2 regions of the Nonomuraea sp. NPDC049750 genome follow, and region 1 is predicted to be linked to the other one. Evidence: riboswitches for the same ligand, from Rfam matches in the RefSeq annotation. Region 1 holds a riboswitch; the other holds the start of a gene.

Region 1 (14,051 bases):
TTCTGCCCGCCGCGGACCGGGAGCGGATCATCGGCGCCTACCGTCGCCTCCCGACCAGCACGGACGGCGCGATGGCCGTGCAGTTGTCGGTCCCTCCGCTACGTGCCCGCACGGACGGCCTGGCCCGCACTCCGGATGTGCTGCCGGTGCTGTCGCTGGGAGAACATCGCCACCTGCGCGACTCGGCGGTTGATCTCGACGACTTGGCGGTCACTGCCGACGCCCGCCGCCTGATCCTGATGTCGCTCACACGCGGCCGCGCCGTGGAGCCGTTGATGTTGAACGCGACCAACCTGCACCACAGCGCCCACCCCCTGGCCCGGTTCTTGTGCGAAGTCAGCACCGCGACCTCGACACCCTGCACCACCTTCAGGTGGGGTCGTATCGCCGACCGGTTCGCCTTCCTTCCACGCGTCCGGTACGGCCGGACGGTCCTCAGCCCGGCTCGGTGGAACCTCGCCGCCCCTGACCTGCCCGCAGCGGCCGCCACCACCGGGGAATGGGCCGAGCGCTTCCAGGAGCACCGGCACTCACGCCATATCCCGGACGTGGTGCGGTTGGGCGACGATGACGTCCTGATCCGCCTGGACCTGACCGAGGGCGCACACCTGGCGCTGCTACGCCACCACCTGGACCGCACCGGCGAAGCCCGGCTGATTGAGGACGTGAGCGACGACGCCTGGCTCGGCGGGCGCCCCCACGAAATCGTCGTCCCCCTCGCCTCCACCACTCCGCCCCACCCCTGGCCGCGACCATTGCGGCGCGAGCGAACCCATCATGGTCCCGGCCACCTGCCCGGAGACTCACCGTGGCTGTACGTGAAACTGTTCGGCCACCCCGGACGACAAGCCGAACTCCTCACGACCCATCTGCCGGGGCTGCTCGCCGATTGGGAGCATGGGCCCTGCGATAACTGGTGGTTCATCCGCTACAACACTCCTGCACCGCACCTGCGGATCCGGCTGCCCCTGCATGATGGCGACCGGTATGGGCCCGCCACTCGGTCGTTCGGACAGTGGGCACGCACCGTGCACCGTGCCGGATTGCTGCGCGATCTCTGCCTGGACACCTACCGGCCGGAAATCGGCCGGTTCGGCACCGGCCCAGCCCTGGCCGCCGCCGAAGGCGTGTTCGCCGCCGACTCCGCGGTCGCGGTCGCGCAGCTACGCGCCACGGCTAACCCTCAGGCTGCGACCGCACTGATCGAACGGAGGCGTACAGCGCTGGCCACCTACCGGGCGCTTCTCGAACGACGCCTCCGCACCCTGGAGAACACATGCCTACTCAACACTCGATCCCCTCACGCCCACCCGTACCACCCAGCAAGATGGCCGATGCCGTGCTCGCGGTACTGTCCGGCACCCCTGCCGAGGTGGCCGCAGCCGCTATCAGCGCCCGCACGGAGACTCTCACCGACGCAGTCGATGCCTACCAGGCCGCCGGATACCAGGCGTTGGAAGCCCGCACGGCTGATCATGGCTGGTACAGCATCCGCGTCCAGTTCGCCGATTGGGAGAGCGCCGAGCAGGCTGCCATGACGCACCTCAGCCCACGCCTGGATCGCCTGTGCGAGCGCAAGCTGATCAGCGGATGGTGGTTCATCCGCAAGCATCCATGCTGGCGGCTCCGGCTACGCCCGCTCGATGGCCTCGTCCCCGATGTGAAGGCCGCCGTCAACGCCGTGCTGAACGACCTGACCGGGTCCGGGGTGCTCACCCGCTGGTGGCCGACCATCTACGAGCCGGAGACCGCCTCGTTCGGCGGGCCGGTCGGAACCGAGATCGCCCACGCCCTGTTCAGCACCGACAGCCGCCACATCCTCGCCTACCTGCGGCAGCCCCCGCCGGACGTCGGCCGTAAAGAAGTGTCGATGCTGCTGTGTGCCACCCTGCTGAGCGCGGCCGGACTGGATCGGTTCGAGCGCGGAGACACCTGGAACCGCATCGCGGAACTGCGCCCCCTTCCCACCGACGCTCCCTCCGCCTGTCTGGAGGACCTGGCCGAGCGGATCCGCCCCCTCGTCGCCTCCCCCACCGGCTCGATCGCCCTGGATGGGCCGTGCGCCTTCGCCGCGCCCTGGGCAGCCGTCTTTCGCGATGCCGGGCAGTCCCTCGGTGAAGCCGCGTCCGCCGGCCATCTGGACCGGGGTGTCCGGCACGTCCTCACCCACCTCGTGATCTTCCATTGGAATCGTCTTGGCTTGTCCGCCACCACGCAAGGCATCCTCAGTCGTGCCGCATGCGAAGCCCTCCTCCCTTCAGGGAAGTGATCATGCTCTTCGTCGGGCTTGAACGTAGCTGCCGCCCTGTCGCCGGAGCACTCTGCTTGCAGAGGGATGGCACCCGGCGGGACGCTCCGACAGGCTTCAGCACCACTTGGAGTGCCGTTTTTTCCTCCGCCCGGCCATCGCGCTCTAGCCCGGCCCGGGGCCGCCGCGCTGCAGGATGAGTGTGTCCACGCCGTCCAGGATCCGGGCGAGGCCGAAGGAGTAGTCGAAGCGCCGATCCGGCTCGGCGGTGTCCTCCGGATAGTCGAAGGCGCCCGCGTCGACCGCCGTACGCAGGGCCGGAAAGCGCCGCGCGTCGACGAGGTCGCCGAGCAGCGCGCTGTAGGCGGCGATCGACTCCCCCGAGGCGGCGGGGCCGAGATGCGCGCTCATCCGCGCGGTGGTGAGCATGTAGTTGGCGATCAGCAGGACCACGCCCGCCTTGTCGCTTTCGGGGAGCCCGGTGTCGCGCAGCGCATTCAGGGCGCGATCGGTCCACGTCAGCTGGTTGGGGGTGATCGGCGGTCCGGTGACGGGCAGATCCACGATCCAGGTGTGGGCGCGCAGCATCACCCACTGCGCCGCGCACCAGCGCTCCAGGCCACGCCGCCAGTCGTCGCAGGGCTCGTCGAGCTCGGCGGGCACGGCCGCGACCGTGTCCAGCATCAGCAGCAGCAGCTCATTCTTGCTCTTGACGTGCCGGTAGAGCGACATCGTGGTGAAGCCCAGCCGCTCGGCGACCCTGGCCATCGACACGGCGTCAAGGCCGCCGGCGTCGGCCAGCTCGACCGCCGCGCGGGCGATGCGCGGCGGGCTGAGCCCCTGCCTGGGCTCAGGCGCCGGCTCGTCGAGTCTTCCCCAGAGCAGGTCGAGCCCCGGCGGCAGCTTGTCGTTCATGGTCCTCACCTTCGCCCATCGCCCTCGCCTTTCGCGACGTCCGTCCGGCGCCGACGCCGACGCCGACGAGCTGGGCCGCACGCTTGCGCTCCCGCCAAGTGTATGTCATACACTCGGTGTATGACATACACAGCACTGATCATCGGTGGTGGGATAGCGGGCTCGTTATGCGCGGTCGCCCTGCGCAAGGTGGGGATCACGCCGGTCGTCTATGAGGCGTACGACCGGACCGCCGACCACACGGGCGCCTTCCTGACGCTCGCGGTGAACGCGCTCGACGCCTTGCGCGCCCTCGACGTCGACCTCGGCGACATCGGCTTCGACACGCCGCGCATCGTGTTCACCAACGGCTCCTGAAGGCGGCTCGGCGAGCTGCCGTACGGCACCACCCTGCTGGACGGCATGGTGACCGGACCGTCAAGCGGGCCGACCTCTACCGCGCCTTCCGCGACCGGGCCGTCGGATCCGGCGTGCGCGTCGAGTACGGCAAGCGGCTCGTCGACGCCGAGAGCACCGGCGACGGGGTGCTGGCGAGGTTCGCCGACGGCACCTCGGTCCGCGGCGACCTGCTCATCGGCGCGGACGGCCTGCGGTCACGTACCCGCGAGATCATCGACCCGCACGCGCCGGACGCGCGCTACGGCGGGCTGCTCAACACGGGCGGCTACGCCCGCGGCGTCTCCACCGGCTGCGAGCCGGGCACCATGAACGCGATCTTCGGCAAGCGCTGCTTCTTCACCCATACGACGCATCCGAGCGGCGAGGTGTGGTGGGCGGCGAATCCGGCCCAGGCCGCCGAGCCCGACCCCGCCGAACTGGCCGCGATCACCCCCGAACAGTGGCGGTCCCGGCTGATCGGCCTGTTCCGGCACGATCGCGGGCCCGCCGCGGACATCATCGCGGCGACCGGCGAGATCTTCGCGGGCTGGAGCACCTACGACGTGCCGACCGTGCCGAAGTGGCACAACGATCGGATGATCATCATCGGTGACGCGGCCCATGCGACCGCCCCCTCGATCGGGCAGGGCGCGGCCATGGCCATCGAGGACACCGTCGTGCTGGCCAAGTGCCTGCGGGACAGCCCGGACATCGCCACCGCGTTCGCCGCCTACCAGCGGCTACGGCGCGAGCGCGTGGAACGCGTCGTCGCGCAGGGCAATCGGACCGGCGGCTGGAAGACACTCGGTCCCGTCGCCCGGGTGCCGCGTGACCTGATCATGAGCCTGGCCATGAGACGCATGGCCCGCACCGGCGACAACCCGAGCCGGTGGATCTACGAGCACCACATCGACTGGGACGAACCCGTCTACAGCGCGGGCTAGATCTGCCGGCGTCCGCGCCGGGTGGAGGGCAGGTCGTGGCGCCCCGAGACGAACTCCTGGACCGCGATCTTGGCCCTGATCACCGGCCGGCGCCACCGTTCCTCCCGGTGCGCGGCCGTGGCCAGCTTCCGCGGGCGCCGCTTCTGGTAGAACAGGTGGGCCCATGGAGACCCGGGTCTGGCCAGCCGCACCGCGCCCACCAGCAGCAGTACGGGCACGAACAGGCCCACTATCCCGGTCCAGATCTTGCCCTTCAACAGGGTGGTCACGGCGAGCACCATGTTCGCCACGAGCAGCGCGCCTGGATTGACCGGGGTCCCGTAGTCGAACGACAGCGGCCGGAGCCCGGTGAGCAGCAGCCCCGTCATCGCGACCGCGATGAACACCGCGTCGACCGAGGTGCGGCCCTCTTCCTCCCAGTACACGTCGTGCAGGTGCAGGATCAGCGCGAACTCGTCCAGCACCAGCGCCGACCCGATCCCGAAGACGGCGGCCGCCGCGGCGTAGGCCACCTGCGACGCCGAGGACACGATCAGCCCGCTGACCCCGCCGACCAGCATGAGCACGACCCCGAACACCACGTGGTGGATGTGCATCTCGCCCACGTTGACGTTGCGGAACCAGCCGACCTTCGCCCTGATCAGCCGCACGTTGACGCGGGTGGCCACGAAGGCCCCGATGAGCGCGACGAAGAAACAGAACAGCGGCAGCCGTCCCGTGTCGACAATGCTCAGCTCGAACCAGTTCCCCATGACCTTGAAAACGATGCTACGAGGCCAATCGTCATCCCTTGACCATTTGGACCGGGAAACGAACTCAAGACAGGAACGCGCGCAGCAGCGCCGCCGTGCCCTCCAGGTGCTCCGCCACTGCTCGGCGGGCCCCTTCCGGGTCGCCCGCCAGGATGGCCGCCACGATCGCCTCGTGCTGGCGGGCGGAGTGGTCGAGGTTCACCTGGAGCATCGGGATGGCGTTGAGAAGGTCGCTGACCCGCAGGCGCGCGTCGGCGCAGGCGGTGGCCAGCAGGGCGGAGCCGGTCAGCTCGGCGATCGAGAGGTGGAAGGCCGTGTCCAGCCGCCGGTAGTCCCCGATGCCCGCCTTGTTGAGCGCCGCGAGCCGGCCGCGCAGGAGGGAGCGCTGGTCGTCGGTCAGCGTGGCCGCCGCCAGCACCGCCGCCGCACCGCATTCGACCGCCATGCGGAAGGTCAGCGCGTCGGTGAGGTCGGCCGTGCCCATGTCGGCCACGACCCTGCGCAGGTCGCCGCTCTCCGGCGGAGGCGGGGCGTAGGTGACGAACGCGCCGCCGTAGCGGCCGCGCCGTACGTCGAGGTAACCCGCGTCCTGGAGCGCCCGGATCGCCTCGCGCAGCGTCACCCGGCTGATGCCGAGCTGAACGGCCAGCTCACGCTCCGGGGGCAGTTTCCGGCCCGGCGCGACCACGCCGAGCTTGATCGCCTGGAGCAGCCGTTCTACCGTCTCCTCGAAGGCGTTTCCTGCCCTGACCGGCCGTAACACCGTCATCAACCGCGCCGAGTCGTCCAACGTGTCCTCAGGTCTTGACAAGCGATCCCTATATGCACATCAATGGTCTAAGAGTAGCCCAATTAGCGGGAAAGCGAGCGAACTTCTGTGAGCGAGCGAGGTCTTCCACAGCCCGGACCACTGTCCGTCGACGAGTTGCGTGACGAGGTGGCCGCCGGGCGGGTCGACACCGTGCTGCTCGCGCTCGCCGACATGCAGGGCAGGTTGCAGGGCAAGCGCCTGTCGGCGCGCTACTTCCTGAACGAGGTGCTGGGGCACGGCTCGGAGGGCTGCAACTACCTGCTCGCCGTGGACGTGGACATGAACACGGTCGACGGCTACGCGATGTCGTCCTGGGAGCGCGGCTACGGCGATTTCGTGATGAAGCCCGATATTTCCACGTTGCGGTGGGTGCCGTGGCAGGAGGGCACCGTCATGCTCATGGCGGACCTGACCTGGGAGAGCGGCGACGACGTGACCGCCTCGCCGCGGCAGATCCTGCGCGCGCAGCTCGCCCGCCTCGCCGACCGCGGCCTGGCCGCCTTCGTGGGCACCGAGCTGGAGTTCATCGTGTACGAGGACAGCTACGAGGACGCGTGGAAGCGCGCGTACCGCGACATGTCCCCCGCGAACCTCTACAACGTCGACTACTCCCTCCTCGGTACGGCCCGCATCGAACCCCTCCTTCGCCGGATAAGACGGGACATGGAGGGAGCTGGGCTGTACGTCGAGTCCGCCAAGGGCGAGTGCAACCTGGGCCAGCACGAGATCGCCTTCCGCTACGACGAGGCGCTGAAGACCTGCGACAACCATTCCATCTACAAGAACGGCGCCAAGGAGATCGCGGCTCAGGAGGGCAAGTCGATCACCTTCATGGCCAAGCCGAACCAGCGCGAGGGCAACTCCTGCCACATCCACATCTCGTTGCGCAGCGTGGACGGCGACCCGGTAATGGCGGGCGACGGCCCCCACGGGCTGTCCGAGCTCGGTGCCCGCTTCATCGCCGGGCAGCTGGCTCACATGCGCGAGCTCACGCTCTTCTACGCCCCGAACATCAACTCCTACAAACGCTACGTCCCCGGCAGTTTCGCCCCCACGGCCGTCAAGTGGGGCGTGGACAACCGCACCTGCTCGCTCAGGCTCGTCGGCCACGGGGAGTCGCTGCGCATCGAGAACCGGGTGCCGGGCGGCGACGTGAACCCCTACCTCGCGGTGTCGGCGCTGATCGCGGCCGGGCTGCGCGGCATCGACGAGGAGTTGCCGCTGGAGGACGCGTTCGGGGGCAATGCCTACGACTCCGGCGCCGAGACCGTGCCCCACACCTTGCGGGACGCGCTGGCGCTGTTCGAGGGGTCGAAGCTGGCGCGTGAGACGTTCGGCGACGACGTGGTGGCGCACTATGCGAACAACGCCCGGATCGAGCTGGCCGCCTTCGACGCGGCTGTCACGGACTGGGAGCTGTTCCGGGGTTTCGAGCGGATGTGAGCACGATGCAGATCATCAATCCGGCGACGGAGGAGATCCTCGCCGACGTGGAACTGGCCGACGCGGCCGAGGTCGACCGGGCCGTGGAGCGTGCCAGGCGGGCCTATCAGAGCTGGCGCGACGTGGCGCCCGGCGACCGGGCGCGGCTGCTGCGCCGCTTCGCCGACCTGGTGGACGAGCACCGGGACGAGCTGGCCCTGCTGGAGCTCACGAACTCCGGCCACCCGATCGGCAACGCCCGCTGGGAGGCGGGCGCGGTACGCGACGTGCTGCACTTCTACGCCGCCGCCCCCGAGCGCAACCACGGCAAGCAGATCCCGGTGCCCGGCGGCGTGGACATCACCTTCCAGGAGCCGCTGGGCGTGGTGGGCGTGATCGTGCCCTGGAACTTCCCGATGCTCATCATGAGCTGGGGCGTCGCCCCGGCCCTGGCCGCGGGCAACACGGTGATCGTCAAGCCCGCCGAATGGACCCCACTGACCGCGCTGAGGCTGGCCGAGCTGGCCCTCGCCGCGGGCCTCCCCGAGGGGGTGCTCCAGGTGCTGCCTGGGGCAGGGGAGGTCGCGGGGGCCCGCCTGGTCGAGCATCCGCGGGTGGCCAAGATCGTGTTCACCGGCTCGACCGAGGTGGGCAAGGAGATCGCCGCCAAGGCGGCAACCCAGGTAAAGCGGATAACCCTCGAACTAGGCGGCAAATCCGCAAATATCGTGTTTGCGGACTCTGATCTGGAAAAAGCGGCGAAAACGGCGCCGTATGCCGTCTTCGATAACTCCGGCCAGGACTGCTGCGCCCGATCCAGGATCCTGGTGCAGGCGGAGATCTACGACGCGTTCCTGGAGCTGCTGCTGCCGGCCGTACAGAACATCAGAGTCGGCGACCCGCTCGACGAGAGCACCGAGATGGGCCCGCTGATCAGCGCCGAACATCTGGAGCGGGTGCGCGGCTTCATCGACGGCCCGCCGTACCTGCAGGGCGACTGCCCGCAGGGCAAGGGGTTCTGGTTCCCGCCGACGGTCCTGACGCCGGCGCTCACCGATCGGGCGTTCACCGAGGAGATCTTCGGGCCCGTGGTGTCGGTGGTGCCGTTCGCGGACGAGGCGGAGGCGGTGCGGATCGCCAACGACACGCCGTACGGCCTGAGCGGCTCCATCTGGACCCGCGACGTCGGCCGGGCGCTGCGCGTCGCGCGGGCCGTGGAGGCGGGTGCGCTGTCGGTGAACTCGCACTCCTCGGTCCGCCACTGGACGCCGTTCGGCGGCTTCAAGGAGTCCGGCCTCGGCCGGGAGCTGGGCCCGGACGCCCTCATGGCGTTCACCGAGACCAAGAACGTCTTCATCTCAACGGAGTGACACACATGCAGCGTTTGCACAACCGCGTCGCCGTGATCACCGGCGCGGGCGGCGGCATCGGCCTGGCCACCGCGCGGCGGTTCGCCGAAGAGGGTGCCAAGGTGGTCTGCGCCGACGTCGACGAGGAGGCGGGCACCAAGGCCGCCGCCGAGGTGGGCGGGCTCTTCGTCAAGGTCGATGTGACCAGCGAGGACGACGTCGTCCGGATGTTCCGGACGGCGTTCGACACCTATGGCTCCGTCGACATCGCCTTCAACAACGCGGGCATCTCGCCGCCCGAGGACGACTCGATCCTGGAGACCGGCATCGAGGCGTGGCGGCGGGTGCAGGAGGTGAACCTGACGAGCGTCTACCTGTGCTGCAAGCACGCGATCCCGTATATGCGACGGCAGGGCAAGGGCTCGATCATCAACACCGCGTCGTTCGTGGCGGTGATGGGGTCGGCGACGTCGCAGATCTCCTACACGGCCTCGAAGGGCGGGGTGCTCGCGATGTCGCGCGAGCTCGGCGTCCAGTTCGCGCGTGAGGGGATCCGGGTGAACGCGCTGTGCCCGGGGCCGGTCAACACGCCGCTGCTGAAGGAGCTGTTCGCGAAGGACCCCGAGCGGGCCGCTCGGCGCCTGGTGCACGTGCCGGTGGGGCGCTTCGCCGAGGCGTCGGAGATCGCGGCGGCGGTGGCGTTCCTGGCCAGCGACGACGCCTCTTTCATCACGGGCTCGGAGTTCCTCGTCGACGGCGGCATCTCGGGCGCCTACGTCACGCCTCTTTAGGAGCACGTCACGCCTCTTTAGGAAGGGACCTTAAGGAAGGGACCTTAAGGAAGGGAAGTTGTGGAACGACCCGTCATCGGGATCACGTCCTATGTCGAGCCTGCCCGCTACACCGTGTGGGAGCTGCCCGTCGCCCTGCTGCCGTACATGTACGTGGAGCAGGTGGTCCGGGCCGGCGGGCAGCCGGTGATCCTGCCGCCCGCCGGGTCGCCCGCCCGACTGGTGGCGCGGTTGGACGGGTTGATCCTGGCCGGTGGTGGTGACGTCTCGCCCGAGCGGTACGGCCAGGAGCCGCACGACCAGACCGGCTACATCCGGAAATTTCGGGACACGGCGGAGTTCGCGGTGATCGAGGCGGCTCTTGAGGCCGACCTGCCCTATCTCGGGATCTGCCGGGGTATGCAGGTGCTCAACGTCGTGCTCGGCGGGACCCTGCACCAGCATCTGCCCGATGTGGTGGGACACACCGGGCACTCCCCCGCACCCGGCGAGTTCGGCCACCTGCCCGTCCGGCCCGTGGCGGGGACTCTCGTCGGCAAGGCGCTCGGCGCCGAGCCGGCGACCGTGCCGCACTACCACCACCAGGCCATCGACCGGCTCGCCCCCAGCCTGACCGTGTCCGCCGTGGCGGACGACGGCACGATCGAGGCGGTGGAGCTGGACTACAGGACGTTCGCCATGGCCGTGCAGTGGCATCCGGAGGCGGCGAAGGACTGCGCGCTGTTCGAGGCGCTCGTCGCCGCCTGCTGAACCGCCCCCGGTACAGCCCTTTTGGCCCCAAGCGGCCGGATCCGCACGCGACAACTCCCCCATAACAGCACTAGGCTTGCGGACATCACCGTCGAAACCGTGCGGGAGAGCGTCCTGGCATCCGGCCAGGTCCCCTGAAGGAGCAAGCCCTCCCCGCGAACCTCTCAAGGCAAAGGACCGCACGGACGAGGTGTCCTCTGGAAAGCAGGCCTGGCGGCCTCGCCGAAGGTGAAAGTCCGGCAAATTACGGGCGAAGCTCTCAGGCACCCATGACAGAGGGGGAGGATGTCTGGCATCCGATCCTGCCCTGAGGTGCGCATATGTCACGTCCTACACCGCTCCGAGACGTCCACGAGAGCCTCGGCGCGACATTGACCGATTTCGCCGGGTGGCTGATGCCGCTCCGCTACGGCAGCGAGTCCGCCGAGCACAACGCGGTGCGCCAGGCGGCCGGGCTGTTCGATCTCTCCCACATGGGCGAGATCTTCGTGACCGGGCCTCAGGCGGGCCAGGCGCTCGACTACGCGCTGGTGGGACACCTGTCGGCGCTCGCGCCCGGCCGGGCCCGCTACACCATGATCGTGAACGAGCATGGCGGGGTGCTGGACGACCTGATCGTCTACCGGCTCGGGGACGAGGAGTTCGGCGATGAAGAGTTCATGGTGGTGGCTAACGCCTCCAACTATGAAAAAGTCGGGGAAGAGCTGAAAAATCGCGCCAAGTCGTACAACGCGGTGGTCGAGGATCGCTCGGAGCAGTACGCGCTGATCGCCGTGCAGGGGCCGCGCGCGCAGGAGATCCTCGCCACGCTCACCGACGCCGACCTCGCCGGGCTGAAGTACTACGCGGGCCTGCCCGGTCTGGTCGACGGGCGGCAGGCGCTCATCGCGCGTACCGGCTACACGGGTGAGGACGGGTTCGAGCTGTTCGTGGCCAACCAGGACGCCGTGCCGCTCTGGCACGCGCTGACCGAGGCCGGCCGGCCGTACGGGCTGCGAGCGGCGGGTCTGTCCAGCCGTGACACGCTCAGGCTCGAAGCGGGCATGCCGCTGTACGGCAACGAGCTCGGCGTCGAGCTGACCCCGTTCGACGCGGGGCTGGGCAGAGTGGTGAAATTCGACAAGCCGGGCGACTTCGTCGGCAGGTCGGCGCTGGAGGCGGTCAAGGACACGCCGCCGCGGCGCCGGCTCGTCGGACTGGTCGCTCGGGGTCGCCGGGTGCCGCGCCACGGATACCCGGTGACCAAGGACGGCGCCGTCGTCGGCGAGGTCACCAGCGGGGCACCCTCCCAGACCCTGGGTAAGCCCATCGCCATGGCCTACGTCGACAATGGGGCCGACGCAGGTCTGGCCGTGGACATCCGGGGCAGCCATGAACCTATGGACCTCATTGAGCTGCCCTTTTACAGGAGGAACAAGTGAGCAACATCCCAGACGAGCTGAGCTACACCAAGGAGCACGAGTGGGTGGCCGGGCTCGACGACGGCATCACCGTGACCATCGGCATCACGGCCTACGCGGCCGAGGCGCTGGGTGATGTCGTCTTCGTGCAGCTTCCTGAGGTCGGCTCGACCGTCGAGGCGGGCGACTCCATCGGTGAGGTCGAGTCGACCAAGTCGGTGAGCGAGATCTACACCCCCGTCGGCGGCGAGATCGTCGAGGTCAACCAGGCCGTCGTGGACGATCCGTCGCTGGCCAACAGCGACTCCTACGGCGATGGCTGGATGTTCCGCGTGCGCGTGGAAGGCGACCCCGAGGACCTGCTCACCGCCGAGGAGTATTCGGCGCTCACCTCAGGCGAGTCCTGACCCACCCGCCGGGGTCCTGACGGGCCCCGGCCCTTCTGAAGGGCGCCCATCAATGGCGATCAGCGTCTTCGACCTGTTCAAGATCGGCATCGGCCCGTCGAGCTCGCACACCGGCGGTCCCATGGCCGCCGCGCACCGGTTCGCCCGCGGTCTGCACGACGACGACCTGCTCGCGCGTACGGCCCGCGTCGAGGCGATCCTGTACGGCTCGCTCGGCCTGACCGGCAAGGGCCACGGCAGTGACAAGGCCGTCCTGCTGGGGCTGTCGGGCGAGAAGCCCGAGCTGGTCGACGTGGACTCCATCGACGCGCGCCTGGCCGCGATGCGCGAGTCCGGCACGGTCCGGCTCTACGGCACGCGCGAGATCCCCTTCGTCGTGGGCGAGGACCTCGTCTTCGAGCGCAAGATCTCCCTGCCCGAGCACCCGAACGGCATGCGCTTCACCGCCTTCTCCGAATCGGGCGAGAAGCTGCGGGAGAAGGTCTACTTCTCGGTCGGCGGCGGCTTCGTGGTGGACGAGCAGGCCACCGGCGCCGATCGCATCAAGCCCGACGACACCGTTCTGCCCTACCCCTTCACGACCGGGGATGAGCTGCTCAAGCACTGCTCCAACACGGGCCTGTCCATCTCCGCGCTGATGCTGGAGAACGAGCAGGCGTTCGGCCGCTCCGCCGCCGAGATCCGCGCGCAGATCCTGCACCTGTGGCAGGTCATGTGCGAGTGCGTCGAACGCGGCATCGCCAAGGAGGGCGTGCTGCCGGGCGGCCTCAAGGTCAAGCGCCGCGCGAACCGCCTGCACCGCCGCCTGCAGACCGAGTCGCCGAAGACCGACCCGCTGCACGCCATGGACTGGGTGTCGCTGTTCGCGCTGGCGGTCAACGAGGAGAACGCCGCGGGCGGCCGCATCGTCACCGCCCCCACGAACGGCGCCGCGGGCATCATCCCCGCCGTCCTGACCTATTACTCCCGCTTCATCCCGCACGCCGACGACGACGGCATCGTCCGCTTCTTCCTCACCGCGGCGGCCATCGGCGTCCTGTTCAAGGAGAACGCCTCGATCTCGGGCGCCGAGGTCGGCTGCCAGGGCGAGGTCGGCTCGGCCTGCTCCATGGCCGCCGCGGGCCTCACGGAGGTCCTGGGCGGCACGCCCGAGCAGGTGGAGAACGCGGCGGAGATCGGCATCGAACACAACCTGGGCCTGACCTGCGACCCGGTCGGCGGCCTGGTCCAGATCCCGTGCATCGAGCGCAACGCGGTGGCCTCCATCAAGGCCATCGCCGCGGCCCGCATCGCCCTGCGCGGCGACGGCCAGCACTTCGTCGCCCTGGACCGGGCCATCAAGACGATGCGTGACACGGGACGGGACATGCTGGACAAGTACAAGGAGACCTCGCGCGGCGGCCTCGCGGTCAACGTCATCGAGTGCTGACCCGGGCGCGCTCTGGTTCGAGCGCGCTCGCGTTCGCGTGCTCGCGTTAAAAGCGGGTTTGCGTTCGAGTGCGCTCAAAGCCATAGCGTCGCCGACATGACGACACAGACACAGACACAGACCTGGATCATCACCGGCGCGTCCCGCGGACTCGGGCGCGCACTCGCGGAGGCGGCGCTCGCGGCGGGCGACCACGTGGTGGCGGCGGTACGCCGGCCCGAGAGCGTGGCCGACCTGAAGGCCGCGTACCCGGACGCCTGCCTGATCGCCACGTTCGACGTCCGGGACACCACCGCCGCCGCGGACCTCGTACAGAAGACCCTCGACCACTTCGGGCAGCTCGACGTGCTCGTCAACAACGCGGGCCGGGGCATGGTCGGCGCGGTCGAGGAGATCGGCGACGCGCAGTTGCGTGAGCTGATGGACTTGCACCTGTTCGGCCCGGCCGCACTCGT
Region 2 (14,051 bases), on a different contig from region 1:
GTGAGGTCGCGGCCCTGGCCGACCTGAGCGCCGAGTACTACGCCAAGCTCGAACGAGGCAACCTCGCCGGCGCCTGCGCGGCGGTGCTCGAAGCCCTCGCCCGCGCCCTGCGGCTCGACGACGCCGAGCGCGCCCACCTCCTGCACCTGGCCCAGACCGCCGACGGCTCGGACGTCCTGACCCGCCCCCGGCGCCGCGCCGCCCGGCCGCAGACGCTCCATCGCAGCCTGCAGTGGACGCTGGACGCGATCACCGCCGGACCCGCCTTCGTGCAGAACAGCCGTATGGACGTGCTCGCCGTCAACCAGTTCGCCCGCGCGTTCTTCGCCGACCTGTACGCCTCCCCGGCCAATCAGGAGAACCTGGCCCGGTTCGCGTTCCTCGACCCGGCCTCGCGCCGCTTCTACCCGGACTGGGGTCCCTTCGCGGACATGTGCGTGGCCATGCTGCGCACCGAAGCCGGCCGCAACCCCCACGACAAAGAGCTCCACGACCTCGTCGGCGAACTGTCGACCCGCAGCGATGAGTTCCGCACCCGCTGGGGCGCGCACAACGTCCGCCGGCACGGCACCGGAACCAAACGCTTCGACCACGCCATCGTCGGAAAGCTCACCCTCGCCTTCGAGGGCTTGCAGATGGTCGCCGACCCCAGTCTCACCCTCACCATCTACACCGCCGAACCCGGCTCACCCTCCGAAGAGGGCCTGCGCCTGCTCGCCTCCTGGGCGGCGACTCAGGAAGCCCAGCCCCACACGGAGCCGTTGGCGGCGGACTGACCGGTCCGTGGCGAGGTGGTCGGCGAGGGGGACTTCACCGACCGCGTAGCACCGGCGGATGGAGCGGCAGGCGGGCGCGGGCGTCCTGAAGGCGCTCGCGGGGCGGGTAGGTCGGTCAGGTGTCGCGGGCGTCCTGGAGCCGCTCGCGAGGCGGGGAGGTCGGTCAGGTGTCGCGGTCGTAGCGCAGGCGCACCTCCGCGGCCAGCGTCTCGTCCTCGTGCTCCAGCCCGTACGTCCAGACGCGGCCCGCGTCGTCGACGCGGCCACGCAGCGGCAGGGTCCTGGCCAGCAGCTCGATGGCCAGCCCGCTCGTCGGCGCGTCACCGCCGTCCTCCACCGCCCCCGCGAACTCAGCGCAGGCGAGCTCCAGGTGCGCGATGCCGAGCTGCACCCGCAGCCGGGCCACCTCGTCTTGGGGGGCCACCTCGAGCGCCTCCAGCAGCACCTCGGCCGCCTCCCCCGGCTCGCCCCGCTCCAGCAGCAGCTCGGCCAGCTGCTGCGCGGCGTGCGCGCCCACGTCGTCCGGCCCGGCGGCGGCCAGCGCGGCCCGCAGCTCGTTCTCCGCCTCGTCGTAGTCGCCGGCCAGCACGGCCAGCCGGGCCAGGGCGAGACGCGCCAGCGGGAGGTAGGCGGCGGTGCCGACGCCCAGGACCGCCTGCCACGCCCCCCTGGCCTGCTCGGCGCGGCCCTCGCGCTCGAAGCCCTGCGCGAGGTGACAGGCCGCCTGAGCGGCGAACTCCGGATGCCCGGTGGCCAGCGCGACCCGGGCGGCCGCTCGGGCTCCCTCCGGGTCGCCCCGCTCGTCGAGCACCACGGCCAGGCCCACGGCGGCCTGCGCCCGGTCGGGCTCCTCGGGGTCGGCGGCCAGCTCGCTGAGTATGGCCGCCGCGCCGTCGAGGTCACCGTGCTCGGCCAGGCGGCGAGCGGTGTCGAGAGGCGGGACCTGCAGCTCTGAGAACGTCAAGAGAGCTCCTTAGGCGACGGTCGGACAGAGCCTAACGAGTTCCGGTGATCATGTCTTCTCACTGGCCACGTTCAGCCTGGGTGGCGGGAAAAAATCCCGGAAAACGGACGTAGCCCTCCCCGTCCGAGCACAGCGGACGGAGAGGGCCACGGTTACGCGGTGGAGAGGGCCACGGTCCCGCGAACGCGACGTGCGGGTCAGTCCCGGACACAACAGCCGGATCAGTCGCGAATGCGACAGCCAGCTCAGTTACGGACGTAGCGCCCGGAGCTATCGCGGACGCGACAAGCCAGGTCAGTCCTCGTAGGCCTCCAGCGGCGGGCACGAGCAGACCAGGTTGCGGTCGCCGTAAGCCTGGTCGATGCGCCGCACCGGCACCCAGTACTTGCCCTCCCGCAGCGACGGCAGCGGGTAGACCGCCTCGGTACGGCTGTAGGGATGGGCCCACTCGTCGGCCGCGACGGCCTCGGCGGTGTGCGGGGCGTTGCGCAGCGGGTTGTCGGCCCGGTCGTAGGCGCCCGAGGCGACCCGCGCGATCTCGCCCCTGATGGCCACCATCGCGTCCACGAACCGGTCGAGTTCGGCCAGGTCCTCGCTCTCGGTCGGCTCGATCATCAGCGTGCCGGCGACCGGGAAGGACATGGTCGGGGCGTGGAAGCCGTAGTCGATGAGCCGCTTGGCCACGTCGTCGACCGTGACGCCGGTCTCCTTGGTGATCTGCCGCAGGTCGACGATGCACTCGTGGGCCACCAGGCCGCCGCGCCCGGTGTAGAGCACCGGGTAGTGCGGGGCCAGCCGCCGGGCGAGGTAGTTGGCCGACAGGATCGCCTGCTCGGTGGCCGCGGCCAGGCCGTCGCCGCCCATCATCCTGACGTACGCCCAGGAGATCGGCAGGATGCCCGCCGAGCCGTACGGGGCCGCCGAGACCGCGCCGACCGGTGAGCCGGGGCGCAGCGGGTGGCCCGGCAGGTAGGCGGCCAGGTGGCCGCGGACCGCGACCGGGCCGACGCCGGGGCCGCCGCCGCCGTGCGGGATGCAGAAGGTCTTGTGCAGGTTGAGGTGGGAGACGTCGGCGCCGAACTCACCCGGCTTGGCCAGCCCGACCAGGGCGTTGAGGTTGGCCCCGTCGACGTAGACCTGGCCGCCCGCGTCGTGCACCTTGGCGCAGACCTCGGTGATCGTCTCCTCGAAGACACCGTGCGTCGAGGGGTAGGTGAGCATGATCGCGGCCAGCGCGTCGCGGTGCTTGTCGATCTTGGCGTCGAGGTCGGCCAGGTCCACGTTGCCCTCGGTGTCGCAGGCCACGACCACGACGCGCATACCGGCCATGACGGCGCTGGCCGCGTTCGTGCCGTGCGCGGAGGAGGGGATGAGGCAGATGTCGCGGTGCTCGTCGCCGTGGTCGTGGTGGTAGGCCCGGATCGCGAGCAGCCCGGCGAACTCCCCCTGGGACCCGGCGTTCGGCTGGATGGAGACCGCGTCGTAGCCGGTCACCTCGGCCAGCCACTCCTCCAGGGTCTCGATGAGGTGGCGGTAGCCCGCGGCCTGCCCGTCGGGCGCGAAGGGGTGGATCCCGGCGAACTCCGGCCAGGTGATGGGCTCCATCTCGGTGGTCGCGTTGAGCTTCATCGTGCAGGAGCCGAGCGGGATCATGGACCGGTCGAGGGCGATGTCCTTGTCCTGGAGCCTGCGCAGGTAGCGCAGCATCGCGGTCTCGGAGTGGTGACTGTGGAAGACGGGGTGGGTGAGGTAGCCGGACTCCCGCGTCAACGCGGCGGGCAGCGTGTCCAGCCCGTCGTCGGCGAGGAGGCCGGCCACCGGCCCGCTGACGCCGAAGGCGGCGGCGACCTGCTCGAGGTCGGCCGCGGTGGTCTTCTCGTCGCAGGCGACGGAGACGTGGTCGACGTCGGCCTGCCACACGTTGACGCCGCGCTCGGCGGCCTGCCGGACGACCTCGGCGGCCCGGCCGGGCACCCTGGCCAGCACGGTGTCGAAGAACTCCCGGTGTACGACCTCGACGCCGCCGCGGCGCAGGCACTCGGCCAGCGCGGCGGCGTGCCGGTGCACGCGGCCGGCGATGCGGCGCAGCCCCTCGGGCCCGTGGTAGACGGCGTACATGCCGGCGATGACGGCCAGCAGGACCTGCGCGGTGCAGATGTTGCTGGTGGCCTTCTCCCGCCTGATGTGCTGCTCGCGGGTCTGCAGGGCCAGCCGGTAGGCGGGCGCGCCGTCGGCGTCGACGGAGACGCCCACGAGGCGGCCGGGCATCTGCCGCTGCAGTCCTTCGCGTACGGACATGTAGGCGGCGTGCGGCCCGCCGAAGCCGAACGGCACGCCGAAGCGCTGCGAGGAGCCGATCGCGATGTCGGCGCCGAGCTCGCCCGGCGCGGTGACCAGGGTCAGCGCGAGCAGGTCGGCGGCGGCCACGACCAGCGCGCCCGCGGCGTGCGCCCGCTCGGCCACGGCGCGGAAGTCGCGCAGCCGGCCGGAGGCGCCCGGGTATTGGACGAGCACGCCGAAGCACTCGGGCAGCTCGCCGTCGAGCGTGTCCTCGACCAGCGTGATGCCCAGCGGCTCGGCGCGGGTGGCCAGCACCGCCTTGGTCTGGGGCAGCGCGTCGGCGTCGACGACGAACACGTCGCTCTTGGACTTGCCCGCGCGCCTGGCCAGTGTCATCGCCTCGGCGGCGGCCGTGCTCTCGTCGAGCAGGGAGGCGCCGGCGACGTCGAGGCCGGTCAGGTCGGAGACGACGGTCTGGAAGTTGAGCAGCGCCTCCAGGCGGCCCTGCGAGATCTCCGGCTGGTAGGGGGTGTAGGCGGTGTACCAGCCCGGGTTCTCCAGCAGGTTGCGGCGGATCACCGCCGGGGTGATCGTGTCGTGGTAGCCCAGGCCGATCATCGAGGTGAGCACCCGGTTGCGGTCCGCGATGGCCCGCAGTTCGGCGATGACCTCGGTCTCGCTGGCCGCGGCGGGCAGCGCGAGGCGGTCCTTGATCCTGATGGACTCGGGGACGGCCACCGCCACCAGGTCGGCCACGGACTCGAAACCCACGGCCTCGAGCATGCGCTGCTGCTCGGATTCGGACGGGCCGATGTGCCGGGTCGAGAACGGCGGAGCTGACAGATCGGTCATGGAAGGTGCCTCCCGAGGGCTATGGAGACCGGCGCCTGGGCGCGGGCGAGTGCCGGATCTCCCCCTCTGTCATGGCGACCTGAGAGCTTCACCCCCATGAGGGCTTGCACCGTCGGTGAGGCGCGCCTGGCGGGCGTGCCTGCTTTCCAGAGTTGCCTACCCCGAGCGGTACGGGTGCCTGAGAGATTCCGGGGAGGGTTGCTCCTTCGGCGCCCCGGGACCAGCCCGGGACTCTCCCGCAGGGGGTCGTCAGCCTTGCGCTCTAAGGTTACTACCGGATTGCTACCCTATGCGGCGCGACCGTCGCCGCTGGGCCAGCTCGTCAGCGGGGTGGTCGGCCGGGACGCTGTCCTCGACCGCCGCCCTTTCCCCCGGCAGCTCCGCGAGGGAGCCCTCGACCTCGCGCCAGACCCGGCCGAGCGCGATGCCGAACACGCCCTGACCGCCCTGGAGCAGATCGATCACCTCGTCGGCCGAGGTGCACTCGTAGACGCTGACGCCGTCGCTCATGAGCGTGATCTGCGCGAGGTCGCCGACCCCGCGGTCACGCAGGTGTTGTACGGCCGTACGGATCTGCTGGAGGGAGACTCCGGTGTCGAGGAGCCGCTTGACGACCTTGAGCACCAGGATGTCGCGGAAGCTGTAGAGCCGTTGGGAGCCCGAGCCGTGCGCGGCTCTTATCGTCGGCTGGACCAGCTCCGTGCGCGCCCAGTAGTCGAGCTGCCGGTAGGTGATGCCGGCCGCCGCGCACGCCGTCGGGCCGCGGTATCCGATGTCACTCGGCAGTGTCGTGGGCTGCTCGTCGAAGAGCAGGCCCTGCTCTCCGGCACGCTGCCGCGCACTCTCACGCCGCACCGGATCTTCCTGGCCGGCCGTCTTTCCCTCGCCGCTGCTGACCGCCACGCGGACCTCCGGCTTTCTCTCATCCCATGGCCTGATCTGGGGGTTCGTAAAAGCGCGGCCATGGGTTTCACTTGCACCGTAGGACCGTGACCATGCGCAGTCAACGATCCCGCTCGGCGCGTCGTGAAGCGTAAATGCACTGAAATACCTACCCCGCCCGGCCAAAGTCCTCGGGGGTGATCGTGTCAAGGAACTCCCTGAACTTCTCCACCTCGTCCTCTTGGTCGTCGGGGATGATCACCCCGGCTTCCTGGACGACCTCCTCACTGGCGAAGATTCGTGCTCCGGTGCGCAAGGCGAGCGCGATCGAGTCGGAGGGCCGCGCGCTCACCTCGACGCCGTTGGAGAACACCAGGTCGGCGAAGAAGATACCGTCACGCAGGGCGACGATGTTGACCGCGCGCAGGCCCACGCCAAGAGCGCTCAGCACGTCCCTGAACAGGTCGTGCGTCAGTGGCCGGGCTGGAGGCTCCTCCGCTTGGGCCAGAGCGATGGCCGTGGCTTCGGTCATCCCAATCCAAATCGGCAGGAACCTCTCCCCGTGTGCCTCCTTGAGCAAGACGATCGGCTGATTTGTAGGCATCTCTACGCGGACGCCCACGACCTCCATCTGCAACACGGGCTGCTCCATATTCGACTGGTCGGCGACCCCGGCACAGCTATTGAGCCGGTCCGCTTCTGCATTTCAACGTAACACCCGAGGGGCCTTGTATGTCCCGCTGGTCCGGTCATCGGCCTAGAACGGTTCGCACGCCTGTACGCACCAGAGCGGCGTGCAGGTCGAGCAGCAGCGCCGACAGCTCCCTCGCGGCCTCGTCGGCCTCTCCGATGGCCCCTGGGGCCCGGCGTTTGAGTATGGGCGCGACCGTCTGCTCCACCAGACCGCACTCGCGCTCGGCCGCGGCCTTGACCGCGCGCAGATGCCGGGCGTGCAGGCCGAACCGGGCCAGGGCGCCGACGCTGCGCGCCACGTTGAGCGCCTCCTCGTCGTAGCGCCTGGCCGTCGCCGAGAGCAGCCCGTAGTCCTCGAGCTCGGCCAGGGTGTCCTCGTCGAGCCCGGCCGCCTCCAGCAGCTCGGCGCGGCTCAGCCGCACCTCCCGCGTCTCCGGCCGCTCGCTCACGGCACGCGGGCGGCCGAAGTGCTCGGCCATCTTGTCCTTGATCACCCGCAGCGGCAGGTAGTGGTCGCGCTGCTCGGTGAGGATGTAGCGGAGCTGCTCGACGTGCAGGTGGGTGAACTTGCGGTAGCCCGACGGGCTGCGCTCCGGCTCGATGAGCCCCTCGCCCTCCAAGAAGCGGATCTTGGAGATCGACACATCGGGGAACTCGCCCTGGAGCATGGCGAGCACCTCCCCGATGCTCATGTGCGAGCGTGCCGCCTGCGCGCTCATGCGGCTTCCTCCGTGAGCCGCATGAACGCTGTGACTATCGGTCGCTCGCTGGGCTCGCTCATGCGCCGGCGGCGGTCCGCATCAGGAAGACGAGGCGGAACTTGCCGATCTGCACCTCGTCACCGGAGTGCAACGGCACCTCCTCGATGCGCTCCCGGTTGACGTAGGTGCCGTTGAGGCTGCCCACGTCGCGCACGGAGAACTGGCCGCCGCGAAGGCGGTAGAACTCCACATGCCGCCGGGAGACCGTGATGTCGTCCAGGAAGATGTCACTCTCGGGATGGCGCCCCGTGGTGGTGAGGTCCTTGTCGAGGCGGAAACGGCTCCCGGCGTTGGGCCCCCTGGTCACCGTGAGCAACGCCGTGCCAGGCGGCAGTTGCTCCACCAGCGCGCGCTCGGCGAGGAGCATGTCACCGGTCTCAGCCTCGTACGCCTCGATTCCCGCGACAGAGATCGTCGATGTGGTGTCCCCGGCGACCTCGGTTCTGGTCAGCGGTGACCCACAACGGGAACAGAAACGGGCATCCTCGGGGTTGGCGTGCCCGCACTGCGTGCAGTAGACGCTCGGCATCGATCGGCTCGGCCTCCTACCGCGAAGACGCGGCAACGGGGATCTGGGCGCGCCTCGCTTCGCTCTTCAAGTTTGCGAATGCCGCAACTTACGCTGATCAGCGGCAAAGGTCAAGGCGGGGCGCTGGACGACGGGTTCGGACGGTGACAAAGTTACCGCCGCCCGAGCCCCAAGGTCCATGCCGCCGCGCGTTCTAACATTACGATCTTGTACGTTCCGCCGCCACCGATCCGCCAGTGTCACTCTGCGTGATGATTCCATGCGGATTGCCGTATCGATTTCGGCTCCGAGGCTCAGGAGGCCGCCTCCTCGACCACGCGGGCCCAGTGCTCCAGGAGCGACTGCGCGGTGTCCACGTCGGCGGCCTCGGCCCACAGATCGGTGACCGGTTCGGTGGCGGCGGGCAGGATCAGCACCCAGCTCCCGTCCTCGGCGGCCACCCGCACCCCGTCGGTGGTGTCGACGCGGCAGCCGTCCGGCTCGGCCTCGGCGGCCTCGATGACCGAGCGCATGACGGCGCCCTTGGCCGCCCACGGGGTCGGCACCGTACGTTTGAGCAGCTTGGCCTCGGGGATGCGCGCGTCGATCTGGCTGAGCGAGAGCCGGGTGCGGGCGACCAGGCCGAGCAGCCGCATGAACGCCGCCACTCCGTCGATCGCCGGACCGAACTCGGGCACCACGAAGCCGCCCCTGCCGTCGCCCGCGAAGATCATGTCTTCGTCCACCGCGGCCGAGGTCAGGGCGTCGACCGCCGTGGAGGTCCAGCGCACCTGCACGCCGTGGAAGCGGCAGACCTGCTCGGCGACCCTGGTGGTGGTGACGGGCAGCGCCACGCGGCCGGTCCTGCGCTCGGCGGCGATCAGGTCGAGCACGACGAGCAGGGCCCGCTCCTCGCCGATCAGCTGGCCCATCTCGTCCACCAGCGCGATGCGCTCCCCCACGGGGTCGAACCGCACCCCGAAGGCCGCCCTGGAGGAGCTCACGAGCTCCGACAGGCGCTGCAGGTCCCTGCGGCGCTCGGCGAACGTCTCCGTGGGCGAGATGTCGTCCAGGCGGGCGTTCACGGTGAGCACGTCGACGCCGAGGCGGCCCAGCAGCGTGGGCAGGACCAGCGCGGAGGTCCCTCCGGCGCAGTCGACGACGACCTTCATGTCCCTGATGCCGGTCATGTCTACGCAGCGCAGCAGTTCGTACGCGTAGTCCTCGACCGCCCTGGCGGGAAAGCGCAGCTCGGCGATCTCGCCGGGGAAGGCGCGCCGGAACTCCTGGCGGGAGAAGACGCGCTCCAGCTTGCGCTGGGCGGCCGGGGGCAGGTCGGCGCCGCGGTCGTCCATGATGACGATGTCGATGCTCTGCGGGTCGCCGGCGGTGGTGCGCAGCGCGATGCCGCCCGCGGCCGACTCCCTGGCCGTGTGGAAGCGGGCCACCGGCAGCGGCGCGGCCTCCAGGTCGAGGACGTTGATGGCGCTGGCGTTGAGCGCGCCGATCACGGCCCGCTTCAGCGCCCTGGCGGCCAGCGAGGAGTCGCGCGAGGTGACGACGTGCTCGCCCTTCTTCAGGGTGGTGGCGTACGCGCTGGCCAGCCGTACGCACAGCTCGGGGGTGATCTCCACGTTGACCAGGCCGCTGACGCCGCGGGGGCCGAACAGGCTGCGCTGGCCGCGCGACTCCCAGATGACGCTGGTGTTGACGACGGCGCCGGCCTCGATGGTCTTGAACGGGTAGACCTTGACGCCGCTGGAGACGTACGCCTCGGGCTCGATGACGCACTCGTCACCGATGACGGCGTTCTCCTCGATGCGGGCCCCGGCCATCACGTCGGTGCTCTTGCCGATCACGCAGCCGCGCAGGTGGCTGCCGGGGCCCAGGTAGACGTTGTCGTGGACGACCGCCCGGTGCAGGAAGGCGCCTTCGCGCACGACCGTGTTGTTGCCGAGCACGGTGTACTCGCGCAGCTCGGCGCCGGCCTCGACCTTGGCGTACGCGCCGACGAGCAGCGGGCCCTTGAGCACCGCGTCGGGGTCGACCGAGGCCGACTCGGCCACCCAGACGCCCGGCGAGACCTCGAAGCCGCCGATGTCCACGGCGACCCGGCCGGACAGGGCGTCGGCCTGGGCCTTGAGGTAGCTCTCGTGGGTGCCGACGTCCTCCCAGTAGCCCTCGGCGACGTAGCCGAAGATGGGGGCGCCGCGCTCCAGCAGGGTGGGGAAGACGTCAGCCGACCAGTCGACGGGCTCTCCCGAGGCGACCGCGTCGAGGACCTCGGGCTCCATGATGTAGATGCCGGTGTTGACGGTGTCGGAGAAGACCTGCCCCCAGGTGGGCTTCTCCAGGAAGCGCTGGACCCGGTTGCCCTCGTCGACGATCACGATGCCGAACTCGAGGGGGTTGGGCACCCGTTTCAACCCGATAGTGACAAGCGCCGAATTTTCACGATGAAAACGGACCATATCCGACAAATCGATATCGGTCAGGGCGTCGCCGGAGATCACCAGGAATCGGTCGTCACGCAGGCGGGCCGCGGCGTTCTTCACGCTGCCCGCCGTGCCCAGCGGAACGTCCTCGGTGGCGTATTGCAGGCTCATGCCGAGTTCGTCGCCGTCGCCGAAGTAGTTGCGCACGAGCGCGGCCAGGAACTGGAGGGTGACCACGGTCTCGGTGATGCTGTGCCGTTTGAGCAGGCGCAGCACGTGCTCCATGATCGGGCGGTTGACCACGGGCAGCAGGGGTTTGGGCTGGTTGGCCGTCATCGGACGCAGCCGAGTGCCCTCTCCACCCGCCATGACGACCGCCTTCACCCGATCACTCCTCCTTGGCCGCGGTTACGAGCCGTCGTACCTGTACCCCATACAGCACCCCCGACCACCAGTACAGGCCCGTTCCCCAGAGCGCAAAGGCCCACCCGACAATTCGTGCTATATCGGCATACCACCCAGTGTGGGAGGCAAGGAAGAGCAGAGGGAAGGCGTACATCAGGTTGAACATGGCGGCCTTGCCCAGGAAATGCACTTGAAGTGCCTTGTACCCGCTCTTCCGAAGTACGGGAAAGAAACACGCGACGAAGAGTTCGCGACCCAGGATGATCGCCACCAGCCACCACGGAATGACGTCGCGCACCAGCAGCGCCAGGATCGTGGCGAAGACATAGAGCTTGTCGGCGGCCGGGTCGATGATCCGGCCGAGCCTGCTCATCTGGTTGAAGGCGCGAGCGATCTTGCCGTCCAGCCAGTCGGTGAATCCGGCGACCGCGAGCACGAGGATCGCCCAGGCGTCCGCCTTGGGTCCCAACACCAGCCAGAGGAAGACAGGGACGCCGAGGAGGCGCAGGAAGCTCAGCAGGTTCGGAACCGTCCAGATCCGATCCTCGGCGGAAGTTTCGCTCACGCTGCCGACCCTACTGCGTCGGCTTTCCCCGCAGCGGGGTAGGCAGCGGCTCGTCCTTCCCGGCGGCACTCCCGGCGACCTGGCGGCACTCCCGACGACCTTCCCGGCGACTTTCCCGCTGGCACTGCCCGCGGCTCTCTCGGCTGCTCCTCCGCGGCTCTCTGGGCGACGCCACACGGATCGGCGCGTCGCGAGAGGTTAGCGTCGGCCCTCACCGCGCAGGTGTAGCGGATGAAGCGGAACATCCTGATCGTGATGTGCGCGGGTCTGTTCGTCGTCCTGCTGGACGTGACCATCGTGAACGTGGCGCTGCCGTCCATCGCGGCCGGCCGGCACGCCGGGCTCGCCGACCTGCAGTGGGTGGTCGACGGCTACCAGATCGCGCTGGCCGGGCTGCTGCTGACGGGCGGCACGCTGGGCGACCGCTTCGGACACCGGCGGGTGGTGCTGGCGGGGTTCGCCCTGTTCGGCGTGGCGTCGGCGGGCTGCGCGCTCGCGCCCGGCGTCGGGGCCCTGGTGGCGGCGCGGGCGGTGCAGGGCGTGGGCGCCGCGCTGCTCCTGCCGGGCACGCTGGCGGTCATCACCCGGACCTTCCCCGGCGAGCGGGAACGGGCCAGGGCCATCGGGGTCTGGGCCGCGGTGGGCAGCGCGGCCCTGCCCGCCGGGCCGCTGCTCGGCGGGGTGCTGATCCAGGCGTTCGGCTGGCCGTCGATCTTCGCCATCAATGTGCCGATCATCCTGATCATCTTCGTGGCCGTCCTCCGGGTCGCTCCGGCCGACGAGCCCGAGCGCCGGCCGATCGACCTGCCGGGCACCGTGACAGGCGCGGGGACGCTGCTGGTCCTGACGTACGCGGTGATCCAGGCGGGGCGTGACGGGCCCGACTGGCGGCTGTTCGCGGTCGCCGCGGCGCTGCTGGCCGCGTTCGTGGTGATCGAGAGCCGTCGGCAGGAGCCGATGCTGCCGCTGGGGCTGCTGCGGCGCCCCTCGATCGCGGTCGGCACGATCGGCTCGGCGACCATGAACTTCGGGATCAACGGCATGATGCTGCTGATCACCCTGTACCTCCAGGGCGTGCTACGGCTGTCCCCGATGACGGCGGGCGCGGCGCTGCTGCCGCTGTTCGTGCCGCTGGCGCTGCTGGCCGCCCCGTTCGGGCGCCTGGCCGGCCGGTACGGGCCGCGTCCCGTCATGGTCGCCGGGCTGGTGGTCCTGGCGGCGGGCATGGGGCTGCTGCTCCTGGTACGACCGGCCACGTCGTACCTGGTGCTGCTCCCGGCGCTGGCCGTCATCGGACTCGGCACGGCGCTGCTGACGCCGAGCGTGGTCGCCCTGGCCATGAGCGACCCACCGCCTGGCAGGGAGGGGCTGGTGAGCGCGATCAACAACACCGCCCGGCAGGCGGGCGGCGCGATAGGCGTCGCGGTCTTCGGCGCGATGGCGGGCGCTCCCGGCGGGCCCCGCTTCATCGGCGGGCTGCATGGGGCGGCGGTGGTGGCGGGAGTGGCCTACCTCGGCGTGACGGCCCTGACCCTGACCCTCGGCCTCACCACCCGTCACCGCCCCAAGACCCTCGTCTGACCCCTCCGGCTCTCGTCTGCCTACCCAAGACCTGCGACTGATCTCCGGCGCCAAGCCGCACCGCCCCGGGTTGTACCGCATGATCGGCCGGGGTCGGGCGGTCAGGCGCGGAGGAAGCTGTGGGTGCGGCCTACCTGCTCGAAGCCGAGCCGTTCGTAGAAGTCCTTGGGCCAGTCGGCGGCGTCGGCCAGCAGGAACACCAGCTCGCTGCCGGCCGCCTCGGCGAGCAGCGCCCTCATCAACGTGCGGGCGTGCCCCCGGCCCCGGTGGCGGTCCCCCGTGTAGAGGTCCTCGATCTGTGTGACGGCGCCGTTCCGGTAGATGTCGGCTCGGGCGGCGAGTTCGCCGTCCTCGGTCCGTACGCCGCGGAAGCCCACCGTGTCGGCGCCGCGTAGCCGCTCCTCCACGCGCCTGGCGAGCTGGTCGATCACGTCGGCGGTGGCCTCGGGCAGGGTCTCGCGCCAGCCGGCCCGGAGCGTGGGCAGCAGCGCGGGCAGGTCGAGGTGCTCCACGGGTGCCGCGTCGTGCGGGAACTCACCGCGGAAGACCATGACCAGGTTCGTCTCGTGCGTGTAGCCCGCGGCCTCGAAGGCGGGCGCGTACGCCCGGCCCAGGCGGTCGTCGTCGATATTGACCAGCCGGTGGGCGTGCCCGGCGAGCACCTGGTCGGCCGCCTTCAGCGCCGCGCCGGGATCGTCGCCGGACCAGATGACGAGCTTGTTGTCGTCGTACGAGCCGGGGTAGCGGTCGTTGAGGACGGCGAATCCGCCGGGCACCTCGACGGTCCGCCCGGCCTTCCGCCGGGTGAAGTCGTGCGTGAAGGCGACGCTACGGGCGAAGTCACCCTGAGACCCGGCATCCGCACCGCCGAAACCGCCGGTCATGGGCGGGCCGCCGTGATGAAGCGTCTGATGAGGTCGGAGTCCTTCACCCCGGGCGCCACCTCGACCCCGCTGGACACGTCCACGCCCCAAGGCGCCGCGGCGGCGACGGCCTGGGCGACGTTGGACGGGTCGAGGCCGCCCGCGAGCAGCCAGCGCCCCGAGGGGCGACCGCGTACCGCCGCCCAGTCCCAGGGCTCGCCGGAGCCGGGGCGGGGCGCGTCGACGATGAGCAGGTCCTCGTCGTAGGCGCCGCAGCGCAGGTCGGCCTCGGCGTCGACGGCCCTGACCAGGGTGTGGCCGAGATCCTTCAGCGCGGTGAAGTCGCCGTGCGGATGCCGGCCGTGCAGCTGGACGCCGCGCACCCCGGAGGCGAGCGTGGCGGCGCGGACGGCCTCAGGGGTCTCGCCGCGGAACACGCCGACCGTGAGGACGTGGGCGGGGACCGCCGCGGCCAGCTCGGCGGCC

What was found. Region 1 has a riboswitch for glycine ahead of gcvT (glycine cleavage system aminomethyltransferase GcvT). Riboswitches for the same ligand answer to the same signal wherever they lie in the genome.
Region 2: linked by a shared signal. The riboswitch ahead of gcvP (aminomethyl-transferring glycine dehydrogenase) and the one ahead of gcvT (glycine cleavage system aminomethyltransferase GcvT) in region 1 are both predicted to bind glycine.

Annotation. Positions count from the first base shown of each region.
Region 1 is NZ_JBFANB010000003.1:658,205-672,255, reverse strand. Features, by position in the region: gene AB0J16_RS11580 (lantibiotic dehydratase) at 1-1,538, shown strand, start outside; gene AB0J16_RS11575 (thiopeptide-type bacteriocin biosynthesis protein) at 1,535-2,269, shown strand; gene AB0J16_RS11570 (TetR/AcrR family transcriptional regulator) at 2,414-3,163, opposite strand; gene AB0J16_RS11565 (NAD(P)-binding protein) at 3,284-3,520, shown strand; gene AB0J16_RS11560 (FAD-dependent monooxygenase) at 3,634-4,485, shown strand; gene AB0J16_RS11555 (hypothetical protein) at 4,482-5,237, opposite strand; gene AB0J16_RS11550 (FCD domain-containing protein) at 5,302-6,006, opposite strand; gene AB0J16_RS11545 (glutamine synthetase family protein) at 6,115-7,491, shown strand; gene AB0J16_RS11540 (aldehyde dehydrogenase family protein) at 7,497-8,840, shown strand; gene AB0J16_RS11535 (3-oxoacyl-ACP reductase) at 8,846-9,610, shown strand; gene AB0J16_RS11530 (gamma-glutamyl-gamma-aminobutyrate hydrolase family protein) at 9,671-10,360, shown strand; glycine riboswitch at 10,453-10,550, shown strand; gene gcvT (glycine cleavage system aminomethyltransferase GcvT) at 10,681-11,781, shown strand; gene gcvH (glycine cleavage system protein GcvH) at 11,778-12,167, shown strand; gene AB0J16_RS11515 (L-serine ammonia-lyase) at 12,220-13,596, shown strand; gene AB0J16_RS11510 (SDR family NAD(P)-dependent oxidoreductase) at 13,693-14,051, shown strand, end outside.
Region 2 is NZ_JBFANB010000008.1:362,818-376,868, reverse strand. Features, by position in the region: gene AB0J16_RS23835 (helix-turn-helix transcriptional regulator) at 1-776, shown strand, start outside; gene AB0J16_RS23830 (tetratricopeptide repeat protein) at 940-1,740, opposite strand; gene gcvP (aminomethyl-transferring glycine dehydrogenase) at 2,035-4,872, opposite strand; glycine riboswitch at 5,029-5,121, opposite strand; gene AB0J16_RS23820 (MerR family transcriptional regulator) at 5,155-5,775, opposite strand; gene AB0J16_RS23815 (bifunctional nuclease family protein) at 5,924-6,394, opposite strand; gene AB0J16_RS23810 (MerR family transcriptional regulator) at 6,504-7,166, opposite strand; gene AB0J16_RS23805 (FHA domain-containing protein) at 7,225-7,737, opposite strand; gene AB0J16_RS23800 (mannose-1-phosphate guanyltransferase) at 8,031-10,535, opposite strand; gene AB0J16_RS23795 (CDP-alcohol phosphatidyltransferase family protein) at 10,540-11,121, opposite strand; gene AB0J16_RS23790 (MFS transporter) at 11,353-12,702, shown strand; gene AB0J16_RS23785 (GNAT family N-acetyltransferase) at 12,804-13,586, opposite strand; gene AB0J16_RS23780 (phosphoribosylanthranilate isomerase) at 13,583-14,051, opposite strand, start outside.